DNA from 3 places in the Peribacillus sp. Aquil_B1 genome. Region 3 is predicted to be linked to each of the others. Evidence: riboswitches for the same ligand, from Rfam matches in the RefSeq annotation. Region 3 holds a riboswitch; each other region holds the start of a gene.
What was found. A riboswitch is a leader RNA that binds a small molecule or an ion and turns the genes downstream of it on or off. The one in region 3 is predicted to bind lysine.

Region 1 (7,522 bases), on a different contig from region 3:
AGTCCTTCATGCAGAGAAATGGAAATGTGTTTTTCATCTTTATTCATATACTTTACACAATTGCTGGTCAGGTTGGCCAATACGCGTTTCAGTTTCTCTCTATCCGCTGTCACGTATATCGGTTTATTCACCTGATGAAGTTCAATCTGGATCCCTAGTTGAAGTAAATCCAGTTGAAGTTCTTCTACGTAATCTTTTAAATACTTATCTAATCTGACCGTTTCAAAAGTGAATGGTTCTTTTTTCAAATCCAACTTGGAAAATAAAAATAATTCATCTATCAATGAATCCATATCTCTTGCTTTAAGGTATACAGTCGATAAATATTTGTCCATTTTCTGTGGGGTGTTTGCTACTCCGTCTTTAATCCCCTCAACATATCCCATAATCGAAGTGATCGGTGTCTTCAAATCATGGGAAATATTAGAGAGAAGCTCTTTGCGATTTTCCTCATACTGAAGCTGAATGTTTACGGACTCTTTTAACTTTTTTCTCATTTCCTCAAACGCTCTATTCAATTGTCCGATTTCATCATTCGAAGACGCTTTAATTTCAAAGTTTAAATCTCCTGATTTAATCCGCTCTGCGCCTTCTTTAAGAATGGAGATCGGTTTGATGATGCTACGTGAAACTAAATAATTTAATAGTCCAATAATCATTACAAACAGTAATAACAATAGAGCGAATAAAATGGGAAAGAGCTCTCGAGTCAGCTCGGCATACGAACTTGCCTTTCTCAATACAAAAATACTTCCTTCACTTTTATCCGAAAAATAATAATCAAACTTCACATAAGTGAAAAAAGAGTCTTTCATTTTGATTGTGTCCCGCGTATTGATGTTCGTTTCTTCGAACTTGGGAAGTGATTGTATCAAGCCTAGCTTATCTAGTGTTTGGGATGCATACTCAATGTTTTTACCTTTTCTAACGACAATCTTAACATCTCCATGTTCAATCTTCTTCAGCTGTTCTTCGTTTAGAAGCTGCTCAGGGTTATTTTTTGCCAAAAGCTTTAAATCGAGAAACACACTTTCCTCTACTGCAGTCAAAGGTTTTTGGAGATAAGACTTTTTATATAAATGCTCTATCGCTTTTACATCACCTGTTATTGCAAAAATAAGTAAAAATCCAGCTGCTAAAAACAAAGTGATGGAAATAAGGATTACGCCAACGTAGGACAACAGAAACCTCATTTTAATTGACAAATATTTTCACCCCGTATCGATCTTTCGTTTACTCTTTTATAGAAAAGTTGTTTATCTGCTGTTCTTGCAAAAAAATGTTTCCCACGATAACTTTTCTTAGTATTTAAAAAAACATATCACACAAATCTTAAAATTTTCTAAAATACACAGAAAAAAAACAATAAAAAATCATGCAGTATAACCAAGTCTTTATTTAGTTTACCTGTGGTTTTTTAATTTATGAAAGCTTCAGATGAATTCCGAAATCAGCGCCTTTTCCGCCGACTGTTTATCAGGCTTCCTCGGCGCAAGCATCTAGCATGGTTCCGGCTAGATTGTTTTATATTTTTTGAATCTACCTTTTATAATAATGATATTATTTTTAATTATCCAAGAATTATATAAAGCCGCACTTCAGTATTTATAATTAATTACTATCCCTCAATATGATGTATTATCTTCACAAAGAAGAGAAAAAGCGAACTTCCCCTTAAGGAAAGTCCGCTTTTTACTTTTACAAATTTCAAGAAAAGTTCACCTGTTCTTCTCATTAATTTGGTGAAACGATCATTTGGTCATCCAATCGAATATCGTCAATCGACCAAAACCAATTATTTTTGGCATTATGCATTCTCCATTGTAATTTCATAGAGGCAGCATCTTCAGGAACCTTAATCGATTTAATTTCATATTTATTCAAGACATGTCCATTTTTATTATCCGAAGCAGCTTTATTGTCATAAACGAGAACTTGTTGTTTTTTTCCATTATCAAAAACAGCAGTTACTTCAGCTGTTTGCATTCCTTCTTGTTTATAGTGGGATGCAAATCCTAAGTATAGATCTTTTGCATCATCAACTTTTACAGAAGGTGAAGTTAATGTACTATCAAAAAAGCCTTTTGCAGCTGGTGAACCGTTATCATCCCATTCATCAGGATCCGCTACTGCTATAACACCTTTGCCAAGTTCAAATCGGTTACGCTCCTGGTCTTCTGCTTTTGTCCAAAAGTCCTTTGTTGTGAAGCTCCAACCTTGCCACTCTTCTGTACCAGCTGGCATATTCGAGCTATTTGTAACCGTCCAGCCATTAGGAGCTGTATGGCTCCAACCGAGAATGGAACTTGGAATGTTTTCATTCACTGCTGGCTTTAATGCAGACTCTAATTGGTCAAAACTTTCTCCAAGCATCATGTTGACGAATACATTTATATTCTTGGAGCCAATTATTTGGCCATCCTCGAAAGCAGTAATCTTGAATTGTGCTGAACCCGAAATCTCCTTGCTAGGTGTAGCTTTTATTGTCAACAATTTTTCTTCTGTTCCTGATAGCTCATATTCAAGTTCATTGTGCTCCACACTCCAACCTTCAGGTGCATCCACTTTAATTTTCCCTTTCACACTTTTATTTCCATGATTTTTCATCTTCATTTGGAGTGCAGTCGATTCACCTTCCGTTACTAAAGAAGGAGAAGCTTGGGCCGAGACCATTTCCATTGCTTTTGTCTGGCCATCAGCCAGTAACACCCTTTTACTGCTATTGTTAAATGAATCTAGTGCTTGTACCTTAATTTCATAATCAATACCTGGCTTAAGTCCAGCAACAGGGAACTCTAAATTCTTTGGTACAGGATCATAATAGAATTCAGAAAATGCGGTGAACTCAGCGTCCAGCTCCCCTGTTTCCTTGTTTTTGGCGGTAATGTGATAGGAATGTACGAGTGCGTTATCTTTTGCCTGTGGAAAGGTTACATTTAAACTTCTAAGTGTGGATTTTTCTTCTACAATCAAAGCCTTGTCTTTACCTGAAAAAACCGGTGGTAACTGATCACGATCGTCTGTATATTTAAATTTATTTTTTTTAGAAGGGTTTTTTATTACCCATGGTTTTCCTGTCCAATCGTCTTTATGAAAGTCACGTTTTTTAATGACAACTTCATTATTATAAACTTCTACAATCATCCCTTGACTAATATCCCGATATCCTTCTGGATGAAACCCTTGAAGTTTACCTGGCTCCAATTCCAAATAACTTACAGAAGACGTGCCAACAGACGTAAAGTCTTTTTGGTGAATTGTTCTCGGGTCTTCAAGTGGATAATGAGAATGGCCTGAAAATGTAATAACCTGTGGATGTTTCTTTAATGTATCATATAAAAGTTCTTTGTTTTCCTGAGTTCCCCACAAGTCACTTCCATACACAGTGTCTTTAATGTGTTGATGAAGAAAAACAAAGATTGGTTGGTCCGGATTCTCTTTTTCTGCTGCAGCTAACTTTTCACCTAGCCAGTTAATTTGATTAACAGAATATAAACCATGCGTATTACCATTTTCCGGACTTAACGTAATAAAATCATATCCATTTACTTTTTTATGATAGTAAAGAGAATCCATTCCAGTTTTCTCGAGAAAACGATCTTGTGCCTTTTCAACGGAAAGTCCATTCCAATAATCATGGTTCCCCATTGTAAACATGGATTGGACATCGCCTTGTTTCTTCTCATTATAAATGGAGAAGAACTTATCATATTCAGTAGCGTATCCATAGTCCGTTAAATCCCCAACCACAACAAAAGCATCCTGTCTAGGCGCAGCTTTATTTAATTGATCCATGGCTGTTCTGAACTTGTTCATATCAGCTGTTGATCCATCATCAATATGTACATCACTGATTACTGGAAAAACGAGCTCTGGTTTACGTTTATTATCTGAACTTGAAGATTCCGAGAATGCTTGTACACTTGATAAAGAAGTTGTTAATCCTACTGTTACAACTGTCAGCATTGCTGCAAATTTATTTTTCGCTTTCAAAATCAATACCTCCTATTTATCGTTTAGGCAATTATGTATTTTTTAAACAAATCAACAAATATCCTCCTTGTTTATAAATTTTTATGATGTTTACCAATTAAAATAGTAACTTTACATTATTAATAAAATATAAGTCCAATGTATTTTATTTATTAATAAATGCAAAAAAAGGACTATGGCCTGTATTCGTTCCATTCACCATTGTCTCGTTTTTGGTATTTATTTACCTTTTTTTAATGGGAATGGATACTATCCCTCAACAACGTAAATCACCTATAAAATGGTAATATTTACGCATGTGGTAAATGATTCCATAGTGCATAGAAATACCAATTTCCATATGGTAAAGTCTAGAAGAAGGAAAGGAGAGAGGTTATTATAAAAAAATTATTAAATATTATGATGGTAATAACTCTTGTCTTTGGACTGTTTTTTGCGATTGCACCGATGAATAAAGCATTTGCTTTGTCCTACGATAATACAAACCCTTATTCGACAGGCTGTGCTTCTAAAAGCCCAATCACCTATGAAACAGAATATATCTATAAAAACGGTGTGAAAATTGGATATGTGCAGCTAAAAGGCAGTGCGTATTGTCATACGGCGTGGGGTTACTTAAAGTTTTATTCGTCTGCTCCTTACGATTATTATGCAAATGTTTGGGTTGACAGTTTTAATGGCACGACTAAGAGGGCATTTACAAGTTGCGCTAGTTCCGGCGGTAACGGATGGATAATGAAAGGTCAAACGTCCTGTTATACTGCACAATTATGGAATTTAGATCCGTATAATGCTTTGGCCAAAGCAGGTATTTATTCTTCAAATGGGGCTCTCATTATTTCTGCGAACACTGGTCGTTATTAATGAGGTACTAATGTAAACTTTCTGTTAACGGCGGTACAACCGTTTTTGCCATCTTTCCTCATTTTGCTTACAGTCCATTGCGCAGTTCAATGCGTGATCAATTTTCTTTGTTTAACAACCCCACGAATCTTAATGGCTTTTTTCATTTCATCTCATGGCTTTGGAACGAGATACGTATGTTGTTTATACGTATCTCGTTCCAATTTTGTATCAATGGGCCCTACTTACAATTGAAGCGATCGTTTTCTTGCTTCCCACGTCACAGATTTTCATATCTTGCTGTCCTCCCCACCTTGATACCATCTTCAAGATATATCTATTGTCAAAACTGACGATAAAAGGGTGGATCTTTTCATACAGTTTGTTTTATAAAACTATTAATTTTGAGTTACTAAAAAAGATGAATCCAGCCCTATGCCGTATCCATTCCATTGATTATCCATGAGTTCTAAAAAAATATTTCTAATTTGCCTTGCAATAGAAAGGATTCCTTGTTATATTACAGTCAATTAAATATTTTCTTACTTCGTACTTTTTGAAGTGAGGATAGAGGAGCAAAGACCATTAGTACACATTTTGAGGAGAATGAGATCCTATGACTATTGTGGAAAGGGGAATTTGCCGAAGCGGAAAGAATCTCATGTTCTTGAAGCTGGTTCTGCTATTGAATAAATACAGGACTGTCATATAGGAAACTATATGGAGGGCTATCTTACGCGCTGAAACGATTTTTTTGATAAATATTGTTTCTACTGCAGCAGCGAACCCTCGTTGTTGCTTTTTTGCGTTTACTCCTGAATGGCCCTAACCACCTCTGAATTTTTTAAAAAATATTATACAAAAGGGTGTGTAGTTATGAATTTTGGCCAAGTTTTAACCGCAATGGTTACCCCGTTTAATCATAATGATGAGGTTGATTTTAATGCTACGAGAACTTTAGTAAACTATTTAATTGCTAATGGTTCTGATGGATTAGTAATAGCTGGTACAACTGGAGAGTCTCCTACATTAACAACAGAAGAGAAACTAGATTTATTCAAAATTGTGGTTGAAGTTGTTGATGGAAGAGTTCCAGTCATAGCTGGAACTGGCTCAAATAACACAAAAGCTTCTATCAGCTTAACAAGGCAAGCAGAGGCAGCAGGAGTCGACGGAATCATGCTCGTTACCCCATACTATAACAAGCCGTCTCAAGAAGGATTATTTCAGCACTTCAAGGCTATTGCCCAATCAACATCATTACCGGTAATGCTTTATAATATTCCAGGACGTAGTGTTGTAAACATGTCAGTAGAGACGATTGTTAGCCTCTCAAAAATCAACAATATTGTGGCAGTAAAAGAAGCAAGTGGTGACTTAGATGCCATGGCACAAATCATTAGCAAAACAACTAGTGATTTTACATTGTACAGCGGCGATGATGGGTTAACATTACCGGTTCTAGCCATCGGTGGAACAGGCATTGTTTCGGTTTCTTCACACATAATTGGAAATGAAATGCAAGAAATGATCAATAGCTTTAAACATGGCGATGTCCATGGTGCTGCCGCTACGCATCGTAAACTTCTTCCAATTATGAAAGCATTATTTGCGGCACCAAGCCCCACACCGGTGAAATCAGCATTAAATATGCGAGGGTTAAATGTTGGAGGTGTCCGCTTACCATTGGTTCCTTTAAACGATGAAGAAAAAATAGCACTACAAATGGCTCTACAACCTAGAAACGAAGAAGCTGTTTTGTTAAATAAATAAAGTTAACGATTCATTCAGCTATACTTTAATACCGATTTTCTAATTTAAAGACCATAATTAACGGGATACAATCTTAAAAAGCAGTGCAACTCATAAAGAGTGCACTGCTTTTTAATCGATGCACGGCTCAGTGCTTAAACTAGTTTAGCAATATAATGATTTTATAAGATTAAGGGCAAAAGCAGAATCTCCATTTTCTTGAAATGATAAGAATAATCTTATATGACTCGTTCCCTAGGATCACTTAACAAATACAAACGAATAAAGTGAATTTCCATTCACATTCAATATGTAAAATTAGAGAAGGTTATTTTCATGAAAGAAATAAGAAACGCATTTAAAGTTCAACTTTAGAATTGGATTTATATTTACTAATATAACTTGATAATGAATAAATAGCCTTTGTTCTCTTTTAGCAAAGGCTATTTTTTTGACTAGTTTTTTAGCCAAACTCTTTTATTTCATGGCCTGAAGTTGCTGCTCTTCATTTTTATCCTTGCTGCAGATTTGTATGTTTCCAAATTTAAGGAATTCATTTTTTATTCCTTCTTCTACTTCTCTCTTTCTCTTGTTCTACAAAACACGTTCAATCAAGTGTACTTTTTCGAACGTGACTTTTCTTCCTATATGGGTAAAACTGTTGAATATTTAATTTCTCTGAGAGCTAGGCTAGTTTGAATTCTGGTTATGCCTAGTTTATTTAACTTTCTAATAAATATTTCTAATTCCTTTCGATCTTTATTAGCCACTTTTAAAAGATAATCATACTCACCTGTTAAACAATGGCACTCTAATACTTCTGACATAGAAGCTAAAGCCTTCTCCAAAACTTCCAGTTTTTCAGCTTGATGTATATTCGTACTCATAAAAATAAAGCATAATAAATCAAAACCTAGCTTCTCCTGGTTTAAAA
Region 2 (7,522 bases), on a different contig from region 3:
AAAGGCAGCTGAAATGCTGTTTACAAGTGAACCGATTTCAGGTACCCAAGCTGTACAATGCGGGTTGGCGAATCATGCCTTCACGGATGAAGACCTGATTCCTAAAGCTAAGGAACTAGCCAATAAAATTTCCAAGAAAAGCCCGCTGGCTTTAAAGTCTGCCATAGAGTTATTAAATTATTCCAAGCATGATTCCTACCATAAAGGTGTGGAAAGGGAAGCCGCCCTCTTTGGCCAAGCTTTCGATACTGCTGATGCAAAAGAAGGAATCGGCGCTTTCATTGAAAAAAGGGAAGCTGTATTCAAAGGGAAATGATGAGTAGAGTATAAATAATTATTTTTATATATCATGCAGGATTTTGATGAAATCTGTAGAATACAATACTATATATCAATAAAATTCATAATCTTCAAAACTCAAATCATTCGGGAGGTATTATCGTGAACATTTATGTACTGCTGAAAAGAACATTTGATACAGAAGAAAAAATTACGCTATCCAATGGGAAAATTAATGAGGATGGAGCAGAATTCATCATTAATCCATACGATGAGTATGCGGTTGAAGAAGCAATCCAGGTGCGTGATGCACAAGGCGGCGAAGTAACGGTTATTTCCGTCGGAACCGAAGAGGCTGAAAAGCAATTACGTACGGCGCTGGCAATGGGTGCTGACAAAGCCGTATTGATTAATATAGAAGACGACATTGAAAATGGCGACCAATTCACGACTGCAAAAATTATCGGCGAATACTTAAAAGATAAAAATGCCGATTTAATCATTGCAGGGAACGTTGCAATCGATGGCGGTTCTGGACAAGTGGGGCCACGCGTTGCCGAAATTTTAGAGATTCCTTATATTACTACCATTACTAAGCTGGACATCGCAAATGGAAATGTAAGCGTTATCCGTGATGTAGAAGGGGACTCTGAAACGATCGAAGCATCCCTTCCATTGTTGGTGACAGCTCAACAAGGGCTAAATGAACCACGTTATCCGTCATTGCCGGGAATCATGAAAGCGAAGAAAAAAACGCTTGAAGAATTGGAATTGGATGACCTGGATTTAGAAGAAGAAGATGTTGAGGCAAAAACAAAAACGATTGAAATTTACCTTCCTGCTAAAAAAGAAGCTGGAAAAGTATTGGACGGCGAAATCGGTGATCAAGTAAGCGAACTTGTTCAATTATTACGAAGCGAAGCAAAAGTGATTTAATCGAAACGGTACTTTTTCAAGATAACAAAACACGACAAAAAGATAAAATAGTGCACAGGAGGTTTTTATAAATGGCTAGAAAGTTTCTTGTATTGGGCGAAGTTCGTGACGGTTCACTGAGAAATGTATCATTTGAAGCTATCGGTGCGGCTAAACTTGCTGCAGATGGCGGGGAAATTGTAGGTGTCTTAGTTGGTGACAGTGTTCAAAATTTCGGAAATGAATTGATCCAGTATGGGGCAGACCGGGTTGTTGCAGTCGAAAATGATCAATTGAAACAATATACTTCAGATGGTTATGCGCAAAGCTTGCTTGCCGTCATCGAACAGGAAAAACCAGAAGGGATATTCTTTGGACATACGGCCCTAGGAAAAGACCTTGCACCAAAATTGGCTGGAAAGCTTGAATCAGGTTTGATCTCAGACGTTACATCCATTGAAGAAGAAGGGGGAAATATCGTTTTCACCCGCCCGATCTATTCCGGTAAGGCATTTGAAAAGAAAATTGTTACAGATGGCGTGATATTCGCGACAATCCGTCCGAACAATATCGAACCATTAGCGAAAGATGAGTCCCGCTCTGGTGATGTTTCTACATTAAGTGTGGATATCAAGGATTTACGTACAATCATTAAAGATGTTGTTAGAAAAGCGAGTGAAGGGGTCGACCTTTCAGAAGCGAAAGTGATCATCGCTGGTGGCCGCGGCGTGAAAAGTGAAGATGGTTTTGAACCATTAAAGGAACTGGCACAAGTTCTTGGCGGAGCGGTAGGAGCTTCCCGTGGAGCATGTGATGCAGATTATTGCGATTACTCTTTGCAAATCGGGCAAACGGGTAAAGTCGTAACACCGGACCTTTATATCGCCTGCGGAATTTCCGGTGCGATTCAGCATTTAGCGGGGATGTCGAACTCCAAGGTTATCGTTGCGATCAATAAAGACCCGGAAGCTAACATATTCAATGTGGCTGATTATGGAATTGTCGGAGACCTTTTCGAAGTCGTTCCGTTACTTACGGAAGAATTCAAAAAACTTAAAGTTAACGCGTAATAGAAACAATATAGATGAGGGGCAAGACATTTGGCATAAGCCGATACATGTCTTGCCCCTTTATTTGGCCTGCATATTTACTCTTTTTTTGGACATCCTACCACTGAAGCAAAATATTAGCATCGATTCGAGCAACAATGGTATACTGTCTTTAGTTATTTGAGTAAATTTGAGGAGGAAATATATATGGCAATTATAAATGCAACTGACCAAACTTTCACAACAGATACTAGCGAAGGTGTCGTTCTTGTAGATTTTTGGGCTCCATGGTGCGGACCTTGTAAAATGATCGCTCCTGTTCTTCAAGAGCTTGATACTGAAATTGGCGATACAGCAAAAATCGTAAAAGTGGATGTGGATGAAAACCAAGAAACAGCTGGAAAATTCGGTGTCATGAGCATCCCGACATTAATCGTGCTTAAAGACGGTGAAGTGGTTGATAAGGTTGTTGGTTTCCAACCTAAAGAAGCACTTGCTGAACTTATTTCAAAACATGCGTAATAGTAGGTTAGCTAAAAAAAGCTTCAAGTCTGCGGACTTGAAGCTTTTTTCGCTATCTTGATATATAATAATTGTAAAAAAGGGAGAACAGGAGGCTGAATGCATGAATCAACAAATAAAGAATAAACTTGCCCTTCTTCCCGATCAACCTGGTTGTTATTTAATGAAAGATCGTCAGGGAACGATCATCTATGTAGGCAAAGCGAAAGTGTTGAAAAATCGTGTCCGTTCTTATTTCACGGGATCGCATGACGGAAAAACATTCCGGCTCGTGAATGAAATTGAGGATTTCGAATATATCGTCACCTCTTCCAATATCGAGGCTCTTATTTTAGAGTTGAACTTAATCAAAAAACATGACCCAAAATATAATGTCATGCTAAAGGATGATAAGACGTATCCCTTCATAAAGCTGACTGCGGAACGCCACCCACGTCTAATCATTACGCGAAAAGTCAAAAAAGACAAAGGTAAATATTTCGGTCCTTATCCGAATGCATTTGCAGCTAACGAAACGAAAAAATTGCTTGACCGCATCTATCCCCTAAGAAAATGCAATACTTTACCGGATCGCGTTTGTCTCTACTATCACCTTGGCCAGTGCCTAGCCCCGTGTGTTTATAATGTAGAGGAACAGGAATATAAAAAAATGGTGGATGATATCAACCGGTTCTTGAACGGGGGGCATACTGAAATAAAAAAAGAACTGACTGAAAAAATGCTGGAGGCATCAGAAGATCTCGATTTCGAGAGGGCCAAGGAGTTCCGTGACAAAATTGCCCACATCGATATTACGATGGAAAAGCAGAAAATGATGACGACAGATTTCATCGACAGGGATGTATTTGGTTTTGCCTATGATAAAGGCTGGATGTGCGTTCAGGTATTTTTTGTCCGGCAGGGTAAATTAATAGAAAGGGATGTTTCACTTTTTCCTGTCTACGATGAACCCGAACAGGAACTTCTTACATTCCTCGGTCAGTTTTACGAGATTACGAACCACTTTAAACCAAAGGAAATCTTGCTGCCTGAATCAGTGGATGCCGAAATGGCCGAAGGGCTGCTTGGTGTCAAAACGATTCACCCGAAACGGGGAGCGAAAAAAGACATGCTTAAATTGGCGAATAAAAATGCCTCCATCGCGCTTCAGGAAAAATTCTCTTTGATAGAAAGGGATGAAGAAAGAACGATCAATGCGGTGGAAAACCTCGGGAAGCAACTGGGTATCTACACTCCGCATCGAATTGAAGCTTTCGATAACTCCAACATCCAGGGAAGTGACCCAGTTTCCGCTTTAGTCGTGTTCATTGATGGAAAGCCGGAAAAAAGGGAGTACCGCAAATATAAGATCAAGACGGTCCAAGGGCCTGATGATTATGAATCGATGCGTGAAGTGGTCAGAAGAAGGTATTCAAGAGTATTGAAAGAAGGGCTTCCGCTTCCGGACTTGATCATCATTGATGGCGGAAAGGGACATGTCGAAGCAGTTCGGGATATTCTGGAAAATGAATTGGGCCTTGATATTCCACTTTCAGGCCTCATTAAGGATGAAAAGCATAGGACCTCGCAATTGATGATCGGAAATCCGCTTGAAATCGTACCTCTTGATTCACGGAGCCAGGAATTTTACTTATTGCAAAGAATTCAGGATGAAGTGCATCGGTTCGCGATTACGTTTCATCGCCAGCTACGCGGGAAAAATGCGGTTCACTCCCAGCTTGATGATATTCCAGGAGTCGGGGAAAAGCGAAGGAAGCAATTATTAAGGCATTTTGGATCATTGAAGAAAATCAAAGAGGCGACGGCCGAGGAAATCATGGAAGCTGGCATGCCAAAAGGGGTAGCCGAGGGAATCGTTAGAAAATTACAAGAATAATCTTGCTACCGATAAATCTCTATGCTATGATTAAAAAGAATTTTTAACTAGACAACTTAAAAGTGCTGATAGAGGTGCGGAATTCAAGAGTAAAAACCTGGAGAAGTATGAGCTTCCATGAAAGGTTTTGAAAGGGGATGACGCCGAAGGAAGACAAGACTCATACCTTGTTTTCCTGGTCCGACATTTAATAAATGGCGGATTGTCAGGGTTTATACCCTGGAGAGCTATCTCACTGTGTTTACAGTATTTAGATATGTGATCACAGCAATGAGATATTTCTCATTGCTTTTTTTATTGCCTAAAAAGGTAGAGAGGGTGCATGGGGATGGCATTAATCGTTCAAAAATTTGGCGGAACATCCGTCGGAAGCGTAGAAAAAATCAAAAATGTTGCCAATCGGGTAATCGAGGAAGTGGAGAATGGAAATGAGGTAGTCGTCGTTGTTTCAGCGATGGGGAAAACCACGGATCAATTGGTTTCCATGGCGCGGGATATTTCCGGAACCCCGAGCAAGAGGGAAATGGATATGCTATTGACTACGGGGGAACAGGTAACGATTTCCCTGTTAACGATGGCATTGATTGAAGAAGGACATGAAGCCATTTCATATACTGGCTGGCAGGCTGGCATGCAAACGGAATCCGTTCATGGGAATGCCCGGATTTTAAACATCGATGCCACGAGGATCCAAGCTCAGCTTCAGAAGAAGAAAATAGTGGTCGTGGCCGGTTTCCAGGGGACCGATGCAAATGGGGAAATTACTACCTTAGGGCGAGGCGGTTCCGATACGACGGCGGTTGCTATCGCTGCAGCGCTGAATGCGGATAGATGCGATATTTATACGGATGTAACGGGCGTTTTCACAACGGACCCCCGCTACATAAAAGGCGCACGGAAACTCCAATCCATTTCTTATGATGAAATGCTGGAACTTGCCAATCTGGGGGCGGGCGTCCTTCATCCAAGGGCTGTCGAATATGCAAAAAATTATCAAATACCGCTTGAAGTCCGTTCAAGCATGGAGAGAGAATCAGGAACGATCATTGAGGAGGAAGCAACTATGGAAGAAAACTTAATTGTACGCGGGATTGCTTTTGAAGACAGTATTACGAGGGTCACCATATATGGTTTGCCCCAATCACTTGGTGCATTATCCACAATCTTCACGACACTTGCGAAAAACCGGATTAATGTGGACATCATCATTCAAAGCATGACTGCCGAGGATACGACGAATCTATCTTTTTCCACAAAAAGTGAAGATACGGAAGCGGCCTTGATTGTGCTGGAAAATAATAAAGAACAATTGGGATTCGACCGAGTCGAAACGGAGAGCGGATTGGCCAAAGTATCCATCGTCGGTTCTGGAATGGTATCCAATCCGGGAGTGGCTGCCGAGATGTTTGAAGTGATGGCCAATACAGGCATCCAGGTGAAGATGGTCAGCACATCTGAAATTAAAGTTTCCACTGTCGTCAATGAAAAGGAAATGGTGAAGGCGGTTGAATCTCTTCATGAAGCATTTAAACTAGGTCAGCATGCAAATGTGCTAGCGTAAGTGTCTGAGTCCAATAAAAAACAGACTTCCGGTAAAAAGGGTAAGTCTGTTTTCAGGGCTCATTAGATTGGATCTCTGGGATCCCATTGGATGGTGAATATCACTTTTTTTGCGCGGCGTTTGATTTCTTCCGTTGATTCGCTGAGGAATTTTTTTTGCAGTGTAAACTGCTCGGCAAGGAAACCGGCTTCAAGTTGGAAGTGACAATCAGGGTGTAAATCCAAGCGGCGGCTGATTATTTCACCTGTCAGGGATAATTCCATCTCGTGTTTCGTATATTTCAAGATTTCTAGATTGCCCCATCCGGCGCTTTGGAAAAATTCAATCACTTCCTGATCGCCATTCAATGGGAATTTTCTTGCTAATTGTTTACCTGCCCAATAGAGGATTTGATTAGAGTCTTTTCCGAGAATATCGTTCAATAGAACTTCTCTGATTAATTCGTATCCGAAAGCTGGAACCAGGAATTCTTCAGTTGTTTGAATTTCTTCAGTTTGAATCTCTTCTTCTATCGCAGCAGCAATATTTTTTTTCATAATTTATCGCCTCTTTCTGTAAATCTATTATAAACGTATTTCTTTTGCAAATTATACTGTTTTTTATTTATTTAAATAACAATTGGAAAAAAATGAGAAATTATACCGAGATATTAATAGGTAAATGAGAAATTTATTCAAAATATCATCTTGACAAACAAAAAATAGCCAATTTAATCCAATAAAATCTATTCTGAAAAAGAGATTTCTTGTATCCGTTTTCTTGACGCACATAGAAGTCAGGAGTAAAATGGACATGTCACATAATTGTAAAGGAAGTATAGAGGATTTTTTTTTGACTCTATACTGTATTTTCACGCGGAGATAAAAGGTAGCCACCAGTTTATCTTTGCATGATTTTTCACAAATTAAGGGGGGGCACTTAGTGGCAAAAAATCGTGAGTTTGGGAATCGCAGGCTTCATTCACTTCTAGGAGTAATTCCAATTGGTCTATTCCTAATTTTTCATTTATCGGTAAACTTTATGGCAACAAAAGGAGAAGAAACTTTTAATGGGGCAGTTCATTTAATTGAGTATACGCCCGTGAAGATTTTGGTAGAATGGGTCGTCATCTATCTACCGCTCATTTTCCATGCTGTATACGGAATTTATATTGCCTTTACAGCCAAAAACAATTTAGGCAGATTTAGTTTTTTCCGTAACTGGATGTTCATGCTACAACGCCTAACTGGAATCATAACGTTGATTTTCCTTGTTTGGCATATATGGGCAACTAGAATTCAAGCTGCTATGGGTGCAGAAGTTAACTTTGACATGATGGCA
Region 3 (7,522 bases):
GACGGAAAATCCGCTAAGGATAAGGAAGGAGGCGGAAACGCGAAACTCCCATAACGATATTGATGAATAAGGTGTAGAAAGCGGTGAAAAGTATGGAAGTCAAACCAAATGAAACTAAACAAATATCTCCCTTTTTTGTTTTTTTCCTCATGCCCGGCATGCAGATTGGAGTAGGGATATTGGGGTTTGAACGGATCATAGCGAAAGAGGCTGGCCAAGACGCATGGATATCGGTCCTCACATCAGGGTTGATCATAAATGTTCTGCTTTGGATGTGTTTCAGGCTTTTAGGCAGGGGTCCACAAACAATTGACTTGGTCGCCATCCACAAGGATTTGTTTGGTAAATGGGTCGGAAATGCTTTCAATATTTTATTCATCCTCTACTTTATAATGATCTCCATCATTCTTATCAGGACTTATTTAGAAGTCATTCAGGTTTGGATGTTCCCTGGTGTCAATGTCCTGATGTTAATAACCATCATTCTTATTCTCGTGTATAGTTTTGTGGAGGGGGGGTTCAGGGTCATAACTGGTTTTTGCATAATCGGGCTTATTATCGGATCGCCATTATTCCTTTTGATCTATTTCCCATTGAAGTATGCCCACTTTGAAAATTTGGGTCCTTTTCTTGATCATTCCTTTTTGGAAATCATGAAGGCCTGTAAGAAAATGACCCTGAATTACCTTGGTTTTGAATTACTCCTCATTTATTATCCATTCATTAAAAATCGGGAAAAATCTCAAAAGTGGGCCCACTTAGGGTCGTTGTTTACTATGTCGATTTATTTAGTATCCATTATTGTTTCATTAGCTTACTATCATCAAGATCAACTGAAAGATGTAATCTGGGCAACTCTGACGTTATGGAAAATCGTAGACCTTCCATTCATTGAACGGTTCGAATACATAGGGATTTCCGTTTGGCTGTTCATGGTGCTGCCGAATGTTTGCATAGGGGTTTGGGCAGCAAGCAGGACAGCGAAAAGAGTATTTGGATTTAGACAGAAAAAGATGTTGGTCTTGATTCTGTTAATCATTTTAGTTTCCTGCATTTTATTGGATAACCGCTATAGAATCGATAAGTTTAACACGATCAGTTCGGAAATTGGTTTTTATATCGTTTATTTGTATCTTCCTCTCTTATTCATATGGCAGTCGATTGTCTATAAATTCAAGGGGCATAAATCATGAAAATCCGACTTCTTTTTATAACATTGGCAGGTATCTTGATGACGGCTTGCGGCGTGGAAAAACAAATATTAGAAGATATTTTAATCGCTGAAGTCGTAGGTTATGATGATGCCGAAGACAAAAAAGTCAAAGGTACTGTCGTTGTCAGCGTTCCTCAGCCTGGTGAGGAAGCAAATCTAGGTAAAGAAGTATATGAAGCGGTCTCCCATGATATAAAGGCAGCCCGCCAGCAGGAAAATGCAAAAACACCATTCCCGATTGTCGGTGGGAGACTGACGGTCATTCTCTATGGTGAAGAATTGGCAAGCAAGGGGTTGAATGATTATGTCGATACATATAGGCGGGACCCAATGGTGGGAAGGGATTTGTATTTAGCGGTCGTTCATGGCAAAGCTGAGGATGTAGTTAAAATGGAGCCGAAGTTGATTAAAACTCCAGGGGTTCAAGTGAAAGAGCTGATCGAACAGAATATCAGGACTAATTTGCCTGATGCGGATCTCCACAGGTATTTATATGCGTGTCATGGTAAAGGAATCGACCCGGTCTTGCCCTTATTGGAAACGGCAGGGGACCAATTACGGATAAAAGGGATCGCCTTGTTTAAAAAAGACCGTTATATTGGTAAATATATTCCTTATGAGGAAGGGTTTTTATTTAAAGTCCTTAGTGAAAACTTTAAGCTGGGGAGTTATGAAATTAAATGGAAAGAAAATGACTTTACTGATATCAATAACGTGGTGTCACGTGTCCATTATCATATTTCGAATGCCAATCAAGACCCCAAGGTCAGGATTGAAGTGAAATTAAAGGCTAGTCTGCTGGAGGTCCAAGGCTATGACTTGGGTAAAGCCTTGGACCTGAATAAAATAGAGGCCAAGGCAGAGCATGTCATTGGTAAAAAATTAAATGAGATGGTAACCATGTTTCAGGAGAACAATATAGATCCGATTGCACTCGGTGATCACGCTAAAAGTAAAACAAGAAACTTTGATCAGACACATTGGGAGAAGGCATATCCCCATATTCCAATCGAGGTGGATCTGGATATTGAAATGATTCAAACGGGAATAGCTGAATAAAAGTAGAATATTCTGAAGTTTCCCCCTTTATAATAGGGGTATTGGTGTAATGATTATATCAATGCGGCTAAAAAGGGGGAAAGACATGGACAAAGCATGGTGGAAAGAAGCGGTTGTGTATCAAGTGTATCCGAGGAGTTTTATGGATAGTGATGGCGATGGGATAGGGGATATAAACGGGATTTTGATGAAGCTCGATTATTTACAAGAGCTGGGAGTGGACGTGATATGGCTATCCCCTGTTTATCAATCTCCCAATGATGATAATGGGTACGATATCAGTGATTATAAATCAATTATGACTGAATTCGGGACCATGGCAGATTTCGATAGGTTGTTGAACGCGGTTCATGAACGTGGAATGAAGATCATGATGGACCTGGTGGTCAACCATTCTTCAGATGAACATCCGTGGTTCAAGGAATCCCGATCCTCAAAAGATAATCCGAAACGTGATTATTATATTTGGAAGCCTGGCAGGAATGGAAAAGAACCAAATAATTGGGAGTCCATTTTTAAAGGTTCAGCATGGGAATATGATGAAGGAACCGATGAATATTATTTACATTTATTCAGCAGGAAACAACCGGATTTAAACTGGGAGAACCCTAAGCTCCGTGAAGAAATCTACAGCATCATGACTTGGTGGCTGGATAAAGGTGTCGATGGCTTCCGGATGGATGTCATCAACTTCCTTTCAAAAGATCAAAGCTATTCAGATGGAGCCGTTCATCATGAGAAGCAATATGGTGACGGAAGCCCGTTTTTCCTGAATGGCCCGCGCATACATGAGTTTTTGCAGGAAGTCAATCAGCGGGCACTTTCTGGATATGACGTGATTACGGTTGGGGAGATGCCAGGCGTCACACCGGAGGAAGCGCAATTGTTCACAGGTAAAGATCGTGATGAGCTACATATGGTCTTTCAATTCGAACATATGGATTTGGGGAGCGGACCAGAAGGGAAATGGAGCAACGATAAATGGAAGCTAACCGATTTAAAGCGAATTCTCTCCAAATGGCAGACTGGTTTGGAGGGGGATGGCTGGAACAGTTTATACTGGAACAATCATGATCAGCCCCGGGTTGTCTCAAGGTTTGGTCATGATGGAAAGTATCGTATTGAAAGCGCTAAGATGCTTGCTGCTTGTCTTCATATGCTTCAGGGTACACCTTATATATATCAAGGGGAAGAGCTTGGCATGACCAATGTTGCATTTGAGGGCATCGATGAATACCGGGATATCGAAACATTGAATTCATATGACGAACTCGTCAATTCTCATGGCTGGTCAAAAGAGCGGATGATGTCAGCCATCCACGCCCGCAGCCGGGATAATGCGAGAACACCGATTCAGTGGAATGACTCCCGGAACGCAGGATTCACGCAAGGGACTCCTTGGATTAAGGTTAATCCCAATTTTCCCGAGATTAATGCAGAAAAGGCCTACAATGATCACAATTCCATTTTTCATTTTTATAAAAAGCTTATCCAATTACGCAAGGAACATGATATCGTCGTTTATGGCCGTTTTGAATTGCTGTTGCCGGATGATGAACGAATATTTGCCTACACGAGGTCATTTGAAGAAGAAAAGCTGTTGGTGCTATGCAACTTTAAAGAAGAGCAGGCTCCCTATACTTTGCCTGAAGAGCTGCATGCATATTCTGCCACAAGGCTGATCGGGAATTATGATCAGGAGGAAGAAGGAATCTCAAGCAAACCCCTGCAACCATATGAATGCCGTGTTTATCATTTGAAATGAAAAAAGGACCTGTTCTTCTCCGATTAGGGAAGAACAGGTCCTTTGCGTATTATTTTGATTTAAGATCACATTCCTCAAGGGGAATGATTTTCGTTTTATGCTTAATTTTATAGCCGAACCATAGGACGAAAAATAGAATCAAGCCAATGTAGGAAACGAACATTGAATTCCAGTCAATCCCATCGCTGCTGAAAGCCTGATAGCCTTGTCCGATGATAATGATCATACAAAGGACAAGTGCGAATATAGGCCCGAATGGGAAGCCTTTTGCACGGAATGGTAAATCATTGATATCAAGTCCTTGTGCAGCGTAGGCTTTGCGGAACCGATAATGGGCAATCGCAATCCCTACCCAGGTGACGAATCCAGCCATGCCTGAAGCATTCAATAACCAGATATAAACGACGCCATCACCGAAAAATGAAGCTAAGAATGCAACGCAGCCAACTAATGAAGTCACGATAAGTGCATTCACAGGTACGCCTCTTTTATCTAATTTTCCTAGGAATTTCGGTGCTTTCCCGTCACGTGCCAGGTCCCATAGCATACGGGTTGAAGCGTACATGCCAGAGTTACCTGCAGAGAGTACGGATGATAAAATGATCGCGTTCATGATGGATGCAGCAAAGGCAAGGCCGGCACGTTCAAATACAAGCGTGAATGGACTTACGGCAACATCTTGACTCAATAAACGTGAATCCGTAAACGGAATGATCATTCCAATAACGAAAATTGCAAGGATATAGAACAAGAGGATGCGCCAGAAAACGGATCTGATCGCTTTAGGGATATTTTTTTCTGGATCTTCACTTTCACCAGCAGTCACTCCAAGCAATTCCGTTCCTTGGAATGAAAAGCCGGCAGCCATGAATACGCCAAGAATCGTGAAGAACCCTCCGTTAAAGGGACCTTCGCCCATTGTGAAATTGGAAAAACCAATTGGGTCATTCCCACCCATGATTCCGAGAATGATCAGTACACCCGTAATCAAGAATATGACGACTGTCACGACCTTGATCATGGCAAACCAGAATTCCGTTTCCCCGAAACCTTTAACTGACATGTAATTGATAAGAAACATAGTGATTAACGCAATGGCACTCCAGATAAACGAAGGGCTATCCGGGAACCAGAACTTCATAATTAAGACAACGGCAGCCAATTCGGCGGCAATGGTGATTGCCCAGTTATACCAGTAGTTCCAACCAATCGCAAAACCGAAAGACGGATCGACGAACTTGGATGCATAGACACGGAACGAACCTGCCACCGGCATGAACGCTGCCATTTCTGCAAGACTTGTCATTAAGTAATAAACCATGATGCCGATGACCGCGTATGCCACCAAGGCACCGCCGGGTCCGGCTGAATGAATGGCACCGCCACTTGCTAAAAATAAACCTGTTCCAATCGTTCCACCTAATGAAATCATCATTAAATGACGCGCTTTCAGGCTCCTTTTCAGTTCAGTAGGGCTTGATGCTGATTGTGAATTTGACAATTGATGTTACACTCCTTTTTATTGGAAGGGAACGAAAAATAAAAAACAGCAGTCGAAAAAGATCGACGGCTGTTTATAATAAACCCGTTTATCCTTCCGAAGATAGCTCCCCACGCTTTTTGAAAAAACGTGACAGTGGTGTTCCTGTTCGGTAACACCGCCAGCAAGAATATACATGGAATATACCCTAACTTCGGCAACTTATCCTTTCAAACGGAGTCTTTAATTTTCCAGAATCTCGTCCGTTTTACTTTTATAAGCTGCAGCCTCTAACTCATCGGTAAATGAGGAAGTATTCAATTTTCTAATATCGTTGCGCCAGTTTGTAAGTGACGTCGGACGATTGTACTCATGAATTGCATGCAAACGTAAATAGATTGCTAGTAATTGAGTAAACTTTACTATATTAAAATTATAAAATAACTTCTGGGATATCGCAATGGTTATTTTATGTGGTTATTTTTTCCTAGTAAATGAAAGATTCGAGTGATGGTATACCAAAATAAAGCATCCTGATAACTAAACGGTACTCCTTTTTATAAGGGCATAGTCCAGTTTTACATGTTTGACCACTTCAGGATTCTCAAATAGATCCACTGCCATTTTACCAATCCACTCCAGTGGCAAGGAAATGGTTGTGATGTCAAGCATTTCACTCAGGCTATCATTATTGAAGCCGAGAATGGCCACATCATCCGGTACCCTTGTACCCGATTTCTTAGCGGTAAGAATGAAGCCTGCCGCCGTGTCATCATTCGTGATGATGAGAGCTTCAGGTTTGTCCATCATTGAATTCCAATCCTGAAACAATTGTTCACCGTCTTTGATGTGATAACTGCCTTCAAACAGCCATTCCTTGTTGTTTATCAGTTTATGTTTTCTAATGATATCGTTAAAGGCCTTTGTACGATGGGAACTATTTCTGCTCTTTTTACGGCCGAGGCTGTATCCGATTTTCTTATATCCTTTAGCAATTACGTACTCAAGGGCACAGGAGAAAGCGGCATAATGATCAATACTGATGGATGAGAATTCGGCCTGGGCTGTATCTTCACATAAAATAATCGGTCCGTATTTTTGATAATCCAAGAGGATTTTCATTTCCGAAATCCTTGAACAAACGATGATGCCATCGAGCTGCTTCATTTGCAGCATATTAAAAGCCTGGATTTCTTTCTCTCTGTCATAATTTGTTTGAAAGATGACGATATGACAGCCGATTGCATTTGCCTGTTTAGTGATTCCGTTAACGATTGCTCCGTAATATGGATGATTGTTGAAGGGGATGATGATGCCGATAAGATTGGTCTTGCCTTTTGAAAGATGAATGGCGTTAATGTTTCTCGTATAATTCAAACGATCGATCGCTTCTAAGACGCTCTTTCTTTTATCGGGGCTTACATATGGATGATCATTCAATACACGAGATACGGTTGAGACAGATACACCGGCACATTGAGCTATTTCTTTAATATTTGTCATGGTATCACCGTTTTTTCTTTTTATATATTGTACAGTATGAAACCCATTTCAGGGCAAGAGTTCAGAGTGAGCATGCTGAAGATTTCTTCAAATAAGGTCTTGTTCTGGTATTGGTTTCATCCTTTAAGATTGGTATAAGTCTTAGAGGAGGAGGAGATCATGATGTTCCAAACCTTAATCACCCTGTTTGTGCTTTGTGGAATTGAATTGGGATTTGCGTACTTGGCAGTTTCCCTGAAACAGGAAAAATGAGTGGCAATGCACTTGAATTCGTGAGATCCGCACATTTACTCGTGAATTTTACGTCGTCCCGAAATAGTCCCCATGGTTTATATTCACCATAAAAACTCCACAATATAAATATAACTTCATTGTTACGTTTCATGTTCGGAAAAACTGACTGTCAGAGAGCTCTCCAGTGGAGATTCCTGACAGTTTTTGCTGTGCGTAAAAATCATTCGTCTTTTTGTTAATGTTTGAAAAATAGTTGCACTTTTTTCGT

Region 1: another riboswitch for lysine. It lies ahead of dapA (4-hydroxy-tetrahydrodipicolinate synthase); the one in region 3 lies ahead of MPH60_RS19020 (amino acid permease).
Region 2: another riboswitch for lysine. It lies ahead of MPH60_RS03445 (aspartate kinase); the one in region 3 lies ahead of MPH60_RS19020 (amino acid permease).

What each region holds. Positions count from the first base shown of each region.
Region 1 covers NZ_JAKXEE010000001.1:1,765,786-1,773,307, reverse strand. The annotation lists gene MPH60_RS08825 (sensor histidine kinase) at 1-1,205, opposite strand, end outside; gene MPH60_RS08820 (metallophosphoesterase) at 1,735-3,993, opposite strand; gene MPH60_RS08815 (DUF2690 domain-containing protein) at 4,441-4,857, shown strand; lysine riboswitch at 5,397-5,575, shown strand; gene dapA (4-hydroxy-tetrahydrodipicolinate synthase) at 5,713-6,609, shown strand; gene MPH60_RS08805 (Lrp/AsnC family transcriptional regulator) at 7,233-7,522, opposite strand, start outside.
Region 2 covers NZ_JAKXEE010000001.1:690,202-697,723, forward strand. The annotation lists gene MPH60_RS03420 (enoyl-CoA hydratase) at 1-316, shown strand, start outside; gene MPH60_RS03425 (electron transfer flavoprotein subunit beta/FixA family protein) at 442-1,215, shown strand; gene MPH60_RS03430 (electron transfer flavoprotein subunit alpha/FixB family protein) at 1,287-2,264, shown strand; gene trxA (thioredoxin) at 2,451-2,765, shown strand; gene uvrC (excinuclease ABC subunit UvrC) at 2,869-4,641, shown strand; lysine riboswitch at 4,703-4,879, shown strand; gene MPH60_RS03445 (aspartate kinase) at 4,970-6,202, shown strand; gene MPH60_RS03450 (YslB family protein) at 6,265-6,738, opposite strand; gene MPH60_RS03455 (succinate dehydrogenase cytochrome b558 subunit) at 7,124-7,522, shown strand, end outside.
Region 3 covers NZ_JAKXEE010000003.1:171,549-179,070, reverse strand. The annotation lists gene MPH60_RS19040 (spore germination protein) at 1-70, shown strand, start outside; gene MPH60_RS19035 (GerAB/ArcD/ProY family transporter) at 93-1,193, shown strand; gene MPH60_RS19030 (Ger(x)C family spore germination protein) at 1,190-2,272, shown strand; gene MPH60_RS19025 (glycoside hydrolase family 13 protein) at 2,358-4,037, shown strand; gene MPH60_RS19020 (amino acid permease) at 4,087-5,538, opposite strand; lysine riboswitch at 5,634-5,818, opposite strand; gene MPH60_RS19015 (LacI family DNA-binding transcriptional regulator) at 6,058-7,020, opposite strand.